DNA from 3 places in the Shewanella sp. BC20 genome. Region 3 is predicted to be linked to each of the others. Evidence: predicted binding sites of a transcription regulator. Region 3 holds the regulator's gene; each other region holds the start of a gene.
What was found. The regulator LexA, encoded in region 3, represses DNA repair genes until DNA is damaged. The targets are predictions, from matches to a motif close to TACTGTATNNNNATACAGTA.
Positions count from the first base shown of each region.

Region 1: recG (ATP-dependent DNA helicase RecG) is a predicted target of LexA. The motif match lies at 2,859-2,878, and genes of this name have one in related genera.
Region 2: dinB (DNA polymerase IV) is a predicted target of LexA. The motif match lies at 2,513-2,532, and genes of this name have one in related genera.

Region 1 covers NZ_NHRI01000013.1:106,872-111,573, forward strand. Annotated here, with positions in the region: gene CBX96_RS14320 (DUF3014 domain-containing protein) at 1-588, opposite strand, end outside; gene recG (ATP-dependent DNA helicase RecG) at 767-2,842, opposite strand; gene CBX96_RS14330 (ABC transporter substrate-binding protein) at 3,235-4,260, shown strand; gene CBX96_RS14335 (GGDEF domain-containing protein) at 4,271-4,702, shown strand, end outside.
Region 2 covers NZ_NHRI01000012.1:110,223-114,924, forward strand. Annotated here, with positions in the region: gene CBX96_RS13570 (aminoacyl-histidine dipeptidase) at 1-1,219, shown strand, start outside; gene dinB (DNA polymerase IV) at 1,409-2,488, opposite strand; gene CBX96_RS13580 (methyl-accepting chemotaxis protein) at 2,639-4,642, opposite strand.
Region 3 covers NZ_NHRI01000009.1:86,640-91,341, forward strand. Annotated here, with positions in the region: gene coxB (cytochrome c oxidase subunit II) at 1-791, opposite strand, end outside; gene CBX96_RS11065 (cell division inhibitor SulA) at 1,198-1,710, opposite strand; gene lexA (transcriptional repressor LexA) at 1,707-2,327, opposite strand; gene plsB (glycerol-3-phosphate 1-O-acyltransferase PlsB) at 2,489-4,702, shown strand, end outside.

The DNA of each region.
Region 1 (4,702 bases), on a different contig from region 3:
GCTGGCAAGTACAGTCGCGTAGGCATCGTATCTGTGGTAACTCTCTGGATTTAAATACACTTTGCTAGTGATTTCAGACACAGTGAATAGCTTTTCTGGGCCTTTGACTGGGCTGACTTTGCGGGCGAGATCGCCTTGGGCCAAGTTGTCCACGAACACCACAAACTGACGGGCCAAATCTTGGTTCACTAAAGAGGAACCGACCACGTTGTTATTGATGATCGCTAGCGCTTTTTGATGCACAAAGGCATCGCTCTCAGGCAGGCTAGGGACGACTTCTTCAGGAATCGCAGGCTCGGTTGGCGTGACGACGGTTTCGGTTTCCGGCGTGGTCACCGCTGGTGCTTCATTTTCCACCGGCGCAGTTTCAGGCTCTGTGCTTGTCTCAAGCGTCATAGGTTCAGATGAAGGCGGCTCAGGCAGCACTATCGGCGCATTGGGGATGAGCTTGGGTGAGTCATCTTTAGTGTAGTAATAATAACCTCCCGCAGAGAGCAGCACGACGAGCACAATCGCAATCAAAGCAAAGCGATTACTGCTTGAAGAGGTTTCTTGAGGTGTAATTCTATCATCTTGATTAACTTGCATTTTACATCCTTCGCTTAAGTGTCAAGGTAACGGGGTGAATACATGCAGCTAACATTTAAAGTGCAAGTGCCAACGAGTTGTCGGTGGCAGGTTCATTGTGCAAGTTTCCACGCGCTTGTCCATAGTGGTGAGCTGAACAGGCTGAATTTATTTTACCTTGAAGGGGTTAGCTTAAGGTTTAGGCCTGAACGTATTGTTGCCTGTGTCCAAGCCAGCGATGAATAATGGCATCGACCGATTCTGGTGCCTGTGACATCACATGGCTCGCCAGTTTTTGGATATGTGGGATAAGCGCCTGATCGCGGACAAGGTCGGCGATTTTCAGCTCGGCCAGTCCCGTTTGCTTAGTGCCCAGTACTTCGCCCGGCCCACGGATCTCTAAGTCTTTCTGTGCAATCACAAAACCATCATTACTTTGCCTGAGCACATTTAACCGCTGGCTCGCGGTTTGGCTCAATGGCGCCTTGTAGAGTAACACACAATGGCTCGCCACGGCACCGCGCCCTACGCGGCCCCGCAGCTGGTGCAACTGTGCAAGGCCCAGTCGCTCGGGGTTTTCGATAATCATCAAGCTGGAGTTGGGGACGTCGACGCCGACTTCAATCACTGTGGTTGCCACCAAGAGATGTATGCTTCCCGCCTTGAAGTCGGCCATAATTTGTTGCTTTTCAGCACTTTTCATCCGGCCGTGGACTAAACCTATGCTCAGTTCCGGCAGCGCTTGGCGCAATTCTTCGGCGGTATCTTCCGCCGCTTGGCACTCAAGGACTTCGGATTCTTCAATTAGAGTACAGACCCAATAGGCTTGGCGTTTATCAGTGACTACGCTGTTGCGGACGCGCTCGAGCACTTCATTGCGACGCGAATCGGGAATGGCGACTGTGGTCACGGGCGTGCGGCCGGGTGGCAACTCATCGATAATCGAGGTGTCCAAATCGGCGTAGGCTGTCATGGCTAAGGTTCGCGGGATTGGGGTTGCTGTCATAATCAACTGGTGAGGATGAAAACCTTGGTTGATGCCTTTTTCCCTGAGTCCCATCCGTTGGTGAACCCCAAACCTGTGCTGCTCGTCAATGATGATCAAGGCTAGTTTGTTAAAGGTTACCTGTTGCTGGAAGATGGCGTGGGTACCAATCACCATTTGCGCCGCGCCCGATTCAATATCGGCTAAGGATTGCGCCCGCGCCTTGCCTTTAAGTTTGCCTGCTAGCCATCCGACTTTTAATCCCAGAGGCTCAAACCAGGCTGCAAAGTTTGCTGCATGCTGCTCGGCGAGTAATTCGGTAGGCGCCATCATAGCCACTTGGTAGCCATTTTCGATGGCCTGCAGCGCGGCGAGGGCGGCGACTAAGGTTTTACCCGAACCCACATCCCCTTGAACTAAGCGCATCATGGGGTGCGGTTGCTCTAAATCTTTACCTATCTCGGCGACGACCCGCTGCTGGGCGCCCGTCGGTTTAAAGGGCAATGAGGCGAGAAAGGGATTCAATAGCTGGCCGCTGGCGTGCATGGTCACGGCGGCGTCGAGATTGCTGCGCTGCCTGAGTCGGAGCATGCTGAGGTTATGGGCGAGCAGTTCTTCTTGCACCAGCCGTTGCTGCGCCGGATGTTGGCCGAGCTCTAAGTCAAATTGTGATATTCCAGCGTGGGGGCGATGTAGGGTTTGCAGCGCTTGTTTTAAGCTCATGCTGTTGGGCTGCAAATTGGTGGGTAATAACTCGGTCAAACCGCCGTCTTCTAATAATTCGAGGGCTTGCTCGGTGAGCTTGATCCAACTCGCCTGTTTGAGTCCTTCGGTAGTGGGATAAATCGGCGTAAGGGTATCGCTTAAATGAATCTCTTCACCGGGATACACAATTTTGTACTCGGGATGGACGATTTCTGCCTGATGATTACCACGGCGAATTTCACCGTAGGCGCGGATCATTAAACCATTTTGCATTGCATTGCGTTGCGCCATCGAAAAGTTAAAAAAGCGCAGGCTCATGCTGCCGGTATTATCCCGCACATTGCACACCAGCATGCGTTTGCGGCCTTGAATGATTTGCGTCGACTGGATTTCGGCTTCAATGGTGCCGTAATTTCCCGGCATTAAGGCGGCAATAGGATAAATTTGAGTGCGGTCTTCGTAGCGCAGGGGTAAGTGAAACAGCAGATCTTGTACTGTTGTGATGCCGAGCTTTGCGAGTTTTTCCGCCACCCTTTTGGCGACGCCTTTGAGGTCGGTGATCGGAACAAGATCCAATTGCTGCAAGTCGTTAGCGCTCAATCACTGTGAATTTATACATATACTAACAGAGTATAAGCGTAAGGCAATCTTGGGCTTGACGCTGGCCAAAGGATAAATGGCGATGGGTTAACTGGTGGGGAGGCGTTACACCAAAAGAATGAACTTATCCGTTAACATTTAAGTTATCTTATTAAAATTAAAATGAATATCCTATAATTGGTTGCGCTGAACTTAGGCAAAAATAAATATTCTTAGTTACCAAGTTCACTTTTTATTATTTTGTGGTTTAATCAAATAATTGGTTACCAGCGACATGCTTTGGTAATTATGCGGTAACAAGGTTGTGAATCGAAATAATAAAGTGACCTCCAGTGACGGAACACATTTGGGGAAACACCGTCGAGGAGAACTCGCTTTTGCGTCTATGGTATTTGAGTTGTTTATTTATAGGCCTGCTGTGTTCCACATCGCCTGCATGGGCCAAATTAGAAGTGGCTTTTTTTAACCCTGGCGCCGCAACGGATAGCTTTTGGGGTGATGTCGATAAATTAATGCAAGTGGCTGCCACTCAGCTGGATATTAATTTAAAAATAACCCATTCAGACCGTAATCATTTTAAAATGATTAACCAATTAGAGGTATTATTAAGCTCTACCTCATCCATCCCTAGCCATATTATTTTGGTAAATGAGAAGCAGTCAGCAATAAAAATGTTGCAGTTGCTCTACCACTATCCCATATATGTGCAGCTGATATTGAATGATATTTCAGTGGCCGAGCGAGAAACCTTATTAGCGGATCCACATTGGCAAACCTATTTATTACCAGCCATTATTCCCGATAATTACGCGATTGGTGCCGAAACGGCCAAAACCCTATTAAGTGGTTTAAAGGATGAAAACGCGAAGGTTTTATTAATTTCGGGAGATAAGTCGACGCCCGCCTCAGTACTGCGCACCCAAGGCGCCAATGACTACTTTTTTATGCAGCACAATGCCACTGTGACTCAAACCGTCTATGGCCAGTGGAGCCAAGATATTGCCTACGGGCAAACCTTAACTTTGCTTTCCCGCTATCACGATTTAAATCTGATTTGGACGGCCAGCGATAATATGGCTATTGGAGTACTAAAAGCCTTGCGGGAAAAAGGACTTCAGCCCGGGCGTGATGTGTTGGTGAGTTCAGTGAATACCTCCGCAGAGATTTTACAGCTTCGCCAATCACAGCAGGTCACTACATTGGGCGGCGGGCACTTTTTAGCGGGCGCATTGGGGTTAGTGCAGCTGAAGCATTATCAAGCAACCTCGCAATATTATCCCTATGCGGACATACAACTTTTTAGTGTCCTTAATCCGGATTCGGAGTTTTATCGGCTGTTAGTCGCTAGGGATTGGGCGGGGATTTTTAAGACACAGATTTTGGATAAGTTGCCACAATCATAAATAGGTATCCATGAAGCATCGTAATCATTCCATCAGTCACAGAATGACGCTCACAATTATTGGGGTGAGTTCGTTTTTTGCTGTCCTGACTATGTTGGTACAGTTGATATGGAACTATCAGGAGAGCATAGATAAAACCACGGCGGATATTCGTGAATACTCCGAATCTATCTTACCCAGCGTGGCTAAGTCGCTGTGGGATGTTGACCATAGTCTGTTATCGGATTTGCTGTCTGGCCTTGGGATGATGCCCATGGTGGCGAGCGTGAATTTAGAAAGTATCGACGGCGTTGCCATGCAATTGGGTAAGTCGATTCATTTGGATAATCGTCGGCAAACCCTGTTTCACTATCCCATTAACTATCAAGATCAGCAGATTGGCATGCTGACGGTCGGTTTAGATACGGACACGCTCTATTACGAGTTGTGGCAGCAATTGATC
Region 2 (4,702 bases), on a different contig from region 3:
AAAGAATGCCGACAAAGTGCATGACTTTACCAAAGATCCTATCGAAGCCTATGTTGACGGTGACTGGGTAAAAGCCAAAGGCACAACCTTAGGCGCCGACAATGGTATTGGCATGGCGTCGGCCTTAGCGATTTTAGGTAGCGACGACATCAAACACGGCCCGCTGGAAGTGCTGCTCACAATTGATGAAGAAGCGGGCATGACAGGCGCCTTCGGCCTGCAAGCGGGTATGCTGGATGCTGAAATCCTGATCAACACCGACTCAGAGCAAGAAGGTGAAATCTACATGGGCTGCGCTGGCGGCGTCGATGCCCAGATCACTCTGCCTATGGTATGGCAAGCCTCGGAGCAAAGTTACGCATCATTTAGCCTGCATTTATCGGGCTTAAAAGGCGGTCACTCCGGGGTTAACATTCATTTAGGTCGCGGTAACGCCAACAAGCTTCTCGCGCGTTTCCTTTTTGAAAATGCTGATGAATTAGCGCTGGAATTAACCCAATTTACCGGTGGTTCACTGCGTAATGCTATCCCCCGTGAAGCCAATATCAGCTTTATGTTACCTCCAGAAAATGTCGATGCACTGAATGAAAAAGTACGTGCTTTTGAAGCCTTAGTCCGCGCCGAGCTGGCAATTGCCGACCCAGACATGTGTTTAGTATTGAGCGAAATCCCAACGCCCAAACGTGTGATGAGTGAAAACAGCCAAAACACATTGATCGACCTGCTACATGTATGCCCTAATGGCGTGATGCGTATGAGCGATGAAGTCGCGGGCGTGACAGAAACCTCACTCAACGTTGGCGTGATTAGCACTAACGATGAAGAAGTTAGCATTCTGTGCCTAATTCGCTCGCTCATCGATTCGGGCCGCAGCCAAGTTGAAGGCATGCTTAATGCGCTGACCAACCTAGCTGGCGCTGAAGTTGAATTCAGTGGCGCTTACCCAGGTTGGAAGCCAGATAACAGCTCACCCGTAATGGCGATTGTGCGTGAGACCTACGAGTCTATCTACCATAAAGAACCGGTTATCATGGTGATCCACGCGGGTCTTGAATGCGGTCTGTTCAAGAAGCCTTATCCAGAAATGGACATGGTGTCGATTGGCCCTACCATCCGTTATCCACATGGCCCAGATGAAATGGTCAATATCACCACAGTTGGTCAATACTGGGATCTGCTCCTTGCTGTACTAGAACGTATTCCCGCTAAAGGTGAATAATCACTCTAGGTGAATAGTCGCTAAGCAGACTTAAATAACAAAGGCCGCAGAGGGTTTACCAATGCAGCCTTTTTATGGCTTCTATTTGCGCACTGCGTAAGGCTGATTATCGCGTTAACTTACATAACTTAGCTAAGCTTAGCTAGGTTAGATTTATGCTGAGCCAGAGCCGCCCAGATTAGATAAACACTAAAACACAAAATCCAACTGCTTAGTTTCGCGTACCATGAGCGGCGAAAGCGTGTCTTTACTCTCGGCGAGTCCAACAGAAACCCCGAGTAACCGAATTCCACGGCCCTCTTGCCTAGCCATTGCTTGGCTCAGTAGCTCATAGAACATCACCACGGAGACCTCGTCACTACGATGCTCGATGGTGGTCTGTTTAAAATCATTAAATTTAAGTTTGACCACCTGCTTATGGATTTGCCTTCCCTTAGCGCTTCGCCCTAAACGGCTGGACAACTCTTGGATTAATCCCGGCATTACTTGCTGGCACTGCTCCAGCGTGTAAATATCCTGAGCGAGAGTGGTCTCAACGCCCACGGATTTGCGCTCGCGGCTCACTGAAATCCCACGATCATCGATGCCATGGGCCCGCTCGACTAACACAGCGCCAAACTTACCAAAACGGGCAATCAACTCTTGCTTAGGATAAGCCTGCACATCGGCGCAGGTATTTAAGCCTAGCGAAGACAGTTTCTCAGCGGTCACTTTACCGACTCCGGGTATTTTCCGCAGGGATAAGCTTTTAACGAACTCAGGCACCTCATCGGGTGGGATAACACATTGTCCATTGGGCTTATTTAAATCAGAGGCAACCTTGGCGAGAAATTTAATCGGCGCCACGCCCGCCGATGCCGTCAGCCCAGTTTCGGCCAAAATATCACGGCGAATCGCCTCGGCGATTAATGTGGCAGAGCCCTTAAACAGCTTACAATCGCTAACATCTAAATAGGCTTCATCGAGGGATAGCGGTTCGATTAACTCTGTGTATCGGGAAAATATGGCGCGAATTTGCTGCGAGACCTCTTTGTAGACCTGCATACGACCGGGAACGAGGATAAGATTGGGGCACAATTTCAGTGCGTAGCCCGTCGCCATGGCAGAACGCACGCCAAATTTGCGCGCCTCATAATTACAAGTGCTGATGACGCCACGCTGCACCCGACTGCCGCCGACAGCCAGCGGTTTACCGCGGTATTCGGGAAAATCCCGCATTTCCACCGCAGCAAAATAGCAATCCATATCGATATGAATGATTTTTCGCACCTTGCATTCCTCCGACACTCAAAATACTGTATATAAAAACAGTAATCAAGTGTCACTTATCAATTTGCCGTGGTGCTGTTTGCGCTTGGATTATAAACTCTCAAAAAACAAAGGGAGCCTTAAGGCTCCCTTGATTTGCAACGTTTTGAATTAAATCTTAAATTGCCCAATGTTACGGGTGAGTTCGTGAGTAGCTTGCTCAAATCCTTGCAAACTTTGGGATAAATCTTGGCTTGAGAGCAAAGACTGATCGGACAAACCACGTACGCTAACCACGTTCTGTGCCACCTCTTCAGCCACAACGGCCTGCTGGCCAATCGCGACGGTAATTTCCACCGTTTGCTGCTGAATCGACACAATGGCACTGGCGATATCACTTAAGGCTTGCTCCACTTGTGTGGTCAAGTCTTGCCCGACTCTTGCCTGCTCAACCCCAGATTCCATCACCTGCTCGGCTTGTAGCGCACTCTGTTGCAGGGTTTGGATAATGCCTTGAATGTTGGCGGTAGAATCTTGGGTACGAGACGCGAGGGTACGCACTTCATCGGCCACCACCGCAAAGCCTCGGCCCTGCTCCCCCGCCCGCGCCGCCTCGATGGCCGCATTGAGCGCCAGCAAGTTGGTTTGGTCGGCAATGTTACGGATCACGCTTAACACTTCGCCAATTTGCTCAGAGCTGCTACGTAACTCCTTGATGACTTTGGCCGCTTCAATCACTTGAACCGATAATGCCTTCATACCTTCGGTCGCACGGGACACAATTTGAGTACCGTCATGGGCTTGGGTTTGTGCCTTTTCAGCAAAATCATTCGCCCGCTGGGCGCTAATCGCCATTTCTTGGCTCGTCTGTGCCATTTGGGTGGCGGCCGTGGCCACTGAGTCGATTTGTTGTTTCTGCGATGACACCGAAGATACCGCTAAATCACACACTTGGCGCGCATCCATCACCCCAGTGCCCACCTCTTGGGTTAAGTTGCGAGTGTGCAGTAACATCTGCTGCACCTTTTCGGCAAAGCGATTGAAGGCATCACCCAACTTGCCTAACTCATCTTCGCGCTCCATTAAAATGCGTTGGGATAAATCGCTATCACCTTCGGCAATGTCTTCCATGGCATCGAGCAATTTGCCGAGCTGGCGTCTAAAGGGCAATAACATCAACCATACTGTGATGCCGACCAAGAGCATGATCCCTAAGGCAACAAAACAGGCATTCCAAAAGGCTTCGGTCACAGGCGCTTCAATCACCTCATGGGGCAACATAAAGGCTAAGTGCCATTTTTGCTTAGGATAATCACCGCCCACAGACACAAAGGTTACCCGCTGCGGTACACCGTTAAAGGTGACTTCGGCAAAGCCCTGTGCTTCGCGCTGCATTTGTTGTCTTAAGGCGGTAAAACCTGAGGTGTCCTTAAACTGGCTATCGATTTGATTCGCAAGTGAGCCAGGCGGGAATTTATCTGAGAATCCTGGGAAATAAACCAGCTTACCTTCATCTGTCATCAGGAAGGCTTGCCCATAGTTGCGGTATTTGATTGGCGCTAACAGGGTTTTACCTATGGTATCGATGAGAATATCCATACCACCAATCCCGATGAGTTCGCCATTGACACCATAGACTGGGGTTTTAACTGTGGCTGAAATAGAGCCATCGTTGGCATCGACCGCAGGATCGCCCACAAATAGGCCGTGCTGATCGATAGCCTCCTGCCACCAAGGACGCTTGTTAGTGTAATAGTTTGGATCGCCATCGAAACGGCCATTGAGGTCGAAATATTCGAAGGTATTCGCCGAGCCAAAGAACACTGACTTCACATCGCTATCACGGTCGGAGAACGAGCGGAAATAGCGAATAATATCTTGGTACTGTTGATCGTTTGCTAAGTTACTGCCACGGGCATGATATTGGCTAAACCAATGAATCAGCCCTGGCTCGGCAAAAACCGAGTGGATCACTTGCCCTTTAGCAACAAAGTAACCACCAATCTCATTGGCCTTGAGAGCCACAAGCGCCGAAATGTCCGCATCCACTTGCTTACGTGTGTTATTACTTTCTTTATTCACGAGCAAAGCGGCAACTAAAGTAAGAAGTACAGCGAGGGCACCGACGATAGTTACCACTAACTGCAAACTAAGAGAACGTTTTATATATCTCATCCATCTTCCCGTCTGGTTAACCAACCACTTAACAAAAAATCCTGCAAAAACAGTTTCACA
Region 3 (4,702 bases):
TGTGCGGCTTGCGCAGCGGCATTGGCGGCTTGTTTTTGTTCTTCAACCCATGCATCGAACTCGGCTTCGGGTAATGCCTGCACCACTATCGGCATAAAACCATGGTCTTTACCGCAAAGCTCGGCACATTGGCCACGGTAAATACCGGGTTTATCGATACGGGTCCACGCCTCGTTGATAAAACCTGGGTTAGCGTCTTTTTTTACCGCAAAGGCGGGCATCCACCATGAGTGGATGACATCCTCTGAGGTCATCAAGAAGCGGATTTTACGATTGATGGGTAATACTAGGGGTTTATCGACCTCGAGTAAGTAGTGCTCTCCCTTGGCTTCATTACCTTCGATTTGAGGTCTTGGAGTGGCGAGAATGCTGTAAAAATCAATATCTTGATCGAAGTAGCTATAATGCCATTTCCATTGAGAACCTGTGACTTTTACCGTGAGATCGGCATTGCTGGGATCTTCCATGGCAATCAGAGTTTTCGTGGCGGGAATCGCCATTAAGATCAGAATGACAAAAGGAATAATCGTCCACGCGATTTCGACTTTTGTGCTCTCATGGAAGTGAGACGCGACCGCGCCCTTGGATTTTCTGTGGTTGATCATGGCATAAATCATCACGCCAAAAACCACTAGGCCTATCGCGCAGCAGATATACAGAATCGTCATGTGTAAGTGATAAACCTTGCCACTGATTTCTGTTACGCCGGGGGTCATGTTGAACCGCATGTCCGCTGCGGCCAACGGTGGGGCGAATAGCACCACGAGTAAACAATACAACCATTGCTTCACAAGACTTCTCCTCTGCCAATTGCGAATAGCAACTACAAAGAAGAGCAACACAGTAAGTCTCAACTCTATGCAAACTCTTCAGTTCCCAAAAAAGCTTCTCTGACTTCAACGTGCGTTGGCGGCTTACTTTTGATTAAGTATTGTTACTGCTGGTATTAGCCACACTGGCACATACTGCTGAATAAACCCATTATTCTCGATTTTTGTGGGCAAGAGATATTCGATAAATCGTCGATATTTTTTGCCTAAACGGGCGATATATTATGCTCGCCTGAATCAAACATACTTGCTGTTTAAAAATTGATCAAGATCACTTCTTTTTCTAATTGTCTGAAAAATTGCCAAAAAAAAGCCCCACATTCACAGGTGAGGCGGCTTTCAAGGCTAAATACGCAGTGCAAAAATTTTAATGAACAGAGCTAAAAAAACTACCTTGGGCAAAGTGAGCTGGTTGCTTGAGTGTCGCGTCCGTAGGTGAGTGATTTACGAAACCTTCGAGCACGATTCCCATGGCGCGGGCGCTCTTGGCCACAATTTGCAAACGACGATTGTCACGGGCATCGAGTGAGTGGATCCAAGTAATTACTGCGCTGGAAGTGCCACTAGTTAAGGCTTTTTCCATGGCCCACAGGGTTTCCACTTCATCTTTCGCATGGACTAAGAGTACGCGATCCATACGCACGCCAGCGCTGGCCAGTAACTGCTTGTAGCCAATACTGGGTGGATTGATGAGCACGACCCAGCGGCCTTGTTGGCTCAGTTGTGCCAACTGTTTACTAAGTTGCATTAGCTCTTGGCGCCCTTGGCTCTCGGTAGGCATAGTGATGATAGGCGTATGCTGCCAGTCAGTATCGGTTTCGCGTACCGCATCGAGCCATAAACCGGGGTGACGCGGGGCATTACCTAGTAGTTTGTTCATAGCCAATCTCCATTGCGGATCACCCCTACGGCGAGCCCTTCAATTGTTAGACTTTGGAAACTTAAATCGACTTTAATCGGGGAGTAATCTTCATTTTCAGCATGTAGATAAACGAGATTCCCTTTCTTTTCAAAGCGTTTAACTGTTACATCATCGTCAACGCGAGCAACAACTACTTGGCCATTGCGCGCTTGCTGTATCTTATGAACGGCGAGCAGATCTCCCTCGAGGATACCGATGTTCTTCATACTGTCGCCTCTGACGCGCAGCAAGAAATCGGCGGCTGGGTGGAACATGCTGGGGTCGACTTGGTAATACTGTTCGACATGCTCTTGGGCGAGGATAGGTTCGCCCGCAGCCACTTGACCAATCAGTGGTAAGCCAGATTCGCTGTTATCTTCTTCCTCAACTGGGAGGCGGATCCCGCGGGAAGTGCCAGGCATGATCTCGATGCAGCCTTTTTTTGCCAATGCCTTAAGGTGTTCCTCGGCGGCATTTGCACTTTTAAAACCCAAACGGGTGGCGATTTCGGCCCGGGTGGGTGGCATGCCAGTCTCGGCAATATTACGTTTAATCAGCTCTAAAATTTCGGCTTGGCGTGGCGTCAACGGTCTCATGTTCTTTCCTGTTTTTCTATACAGTTACTGTTAGTATATACAGTATTATTCGTAGTGCAAGTATTAACCACTTTTTAACGCGATTGGAGAGTATTAGCGAATATTCCCTAGAATCTGGTATTCTATGGGGCTAATGAACGTACTTACATTGCATAAGAATAATGCCTAAACAAGACTCTCTTTGGTTGAAATCATTACGCTGGATCCAAAAACACTTAGTGCACACTATTGTTGTGCCGCAGGATCCCTTTGCCGATCTGAATCTGGACGCGTCCAGACCGCTTGCTTATGTAATGAAAACAGAATCCCTGAGTGATATTGCTGCGTTAAGCGAAATCACCACTAAGCTGGGTTTGCCAAGCCCCTACGAGCCGCTCGTGGTCAATGGCGTTGTCGCGCCCCGTGTAGTTTGCCTCGAAGGCCGTAAGCCTTTGTTTGGCGAGCGTGCCAGTAATGAGCCATTCCTCGAATGTTTTATGCGCCTGTTGGCCGTCCATAAGGAAAAGCCAGAGTTAGATATTCAGCTGGTGCCTGTGAGTCTGTATTGGGGCCGTACTCCGGGTAAAGAAGACGACACCATGAAGGCGGCTGTGCTTGAGCGCGAGAACCCAACTTGGTTACGTAAGTGCTTGATGATCCTATTTTTGGGCCGTCACAACTTTGTTCAGTTTTCGAATGCGGTATCGCTACGTTACATGGCCGACGAACACGGCACCGATATGGGGATTGCCCATAAACTGGCGCGGGTGGCTAGAGTACATTTCCGCCGCCAACGCAAAGTGATGACAGGGCCTGTGCTGCCGAATCGTCAGGCAATGTTCCACTCCCTGCTGAAATCCGAATCCTTACGCAAGGCGATTCAGGAAGAAGCGGCGAGTAAGAAGATTTCCGAAACCCAAGCCCGTGAAACAGCAATTGAATATCTTGATGAAATTGCTGCGAATTATTCCGACAGCCTAGTGCGTATTGCCGAGCGTTTCCTAACTTGGTTATGGAACAAGCTCTACAGCGGTATCAACATCAAAGGTGCTGAACAAATCCGTCAGCTTCACCATGATGGTCACGAGATTGTTTATGTACCTTGCCATCGCAGCCATATGGATTACCTGCTGTTATCCTACATTCTGTATTACCAAGGCATGGTGCCACCGCATATTGCGGCGGGGATTAACCTAAACTTCTGGCCTGCGGGGCCGCTATTCCGCCGTGGCGGCGCTTTCTTTATTCGCCGTAGTTTTAACGGCAATAAACTCTATACGGCAGTGTTCCGTGAATACCTCGATCAGCTGTTTGCTAAGGGATATTCGGTTGAGTATTTCTCTGAGGGAGGCCGTTCTCGCACCGGTCGTCTATTGGCGCCGAAAACGGGCATGATCGCCATGACGATCAACAGTGTGCTGCGTGGTATCGAACGCCCTGTCACCTTAGTGCCTGTGTATTTAGGCTACGATCACGTGATGGAAGTGGCGACTTACCACAAAGAGCTGAGCGGTAAGAAAAAACAGAAAGAATCTGTATGGCAAGTCTTTGGTGCTATTCGTAAATTAGGTAATTTTGGCCAAGGTTATGTCAACTTTGGTGAGCCGATTACACTGCAAAACTTCTTGAATGAAACCGCGCCTAACTGGCGCACTGAAGTGGCCGACGATCCCGAACAAAAACCGACTTGGTTAACCCCAGCGGTCAACGTGTTAGCGAATCGCGTGATGACCCGCATTAACGATGCTGCCGCCGCCAGTTCTATCACCTTGACTAGCTTAGTGCTGCTGGCGTCGGAGCAAAATGCCCTAGAGCGTTGTTTGCTCGAGCGTCAGTTAGATTTGTACCTGACGTTGCTTAAGCGTGTGCCTTACACTTCGTTTACGTCGGTGGCCGAAGGTGATGGCAAGCACTTAGTGCAACAAGGTTTAGAGCTGAATAAGTTCTCCATCAATGCCGATCCTCTGGGTGAGATAGTATCTATTGACGCGAATCAAGCGATTTCAATGACTTACTATCGTAACAATATCATCCACTTATTTATTATTCCGTCGTTGATTGCCAGCTGCTTAACCAACAATAAGCAGATTTCAAGAGCCCATATCCTAGGGATTGTGAGTGACTTCTATCCGCTATTGAAGGCGGAGTTATTCATGGGTATCAAGGACCTCCCAAGTTATGTGAATCAAGTGCTGGATCTGTTTATTGAGCAGGGTCTGGTGCAGGAAAGCGATACGCTGTCGGTGGTGACCGAGCACACCAGTCAAATGTTGTTGCTGGCCGGAAGCGTTAGCGAAACCTTGCAACGTTATGCGATTATCTTCAATCTGCTGGCCCACAGACCTAAGATGGAGCGTTCGGAGCTGGAGTCTGAAAGCCATCTGCTTGCCCAACGT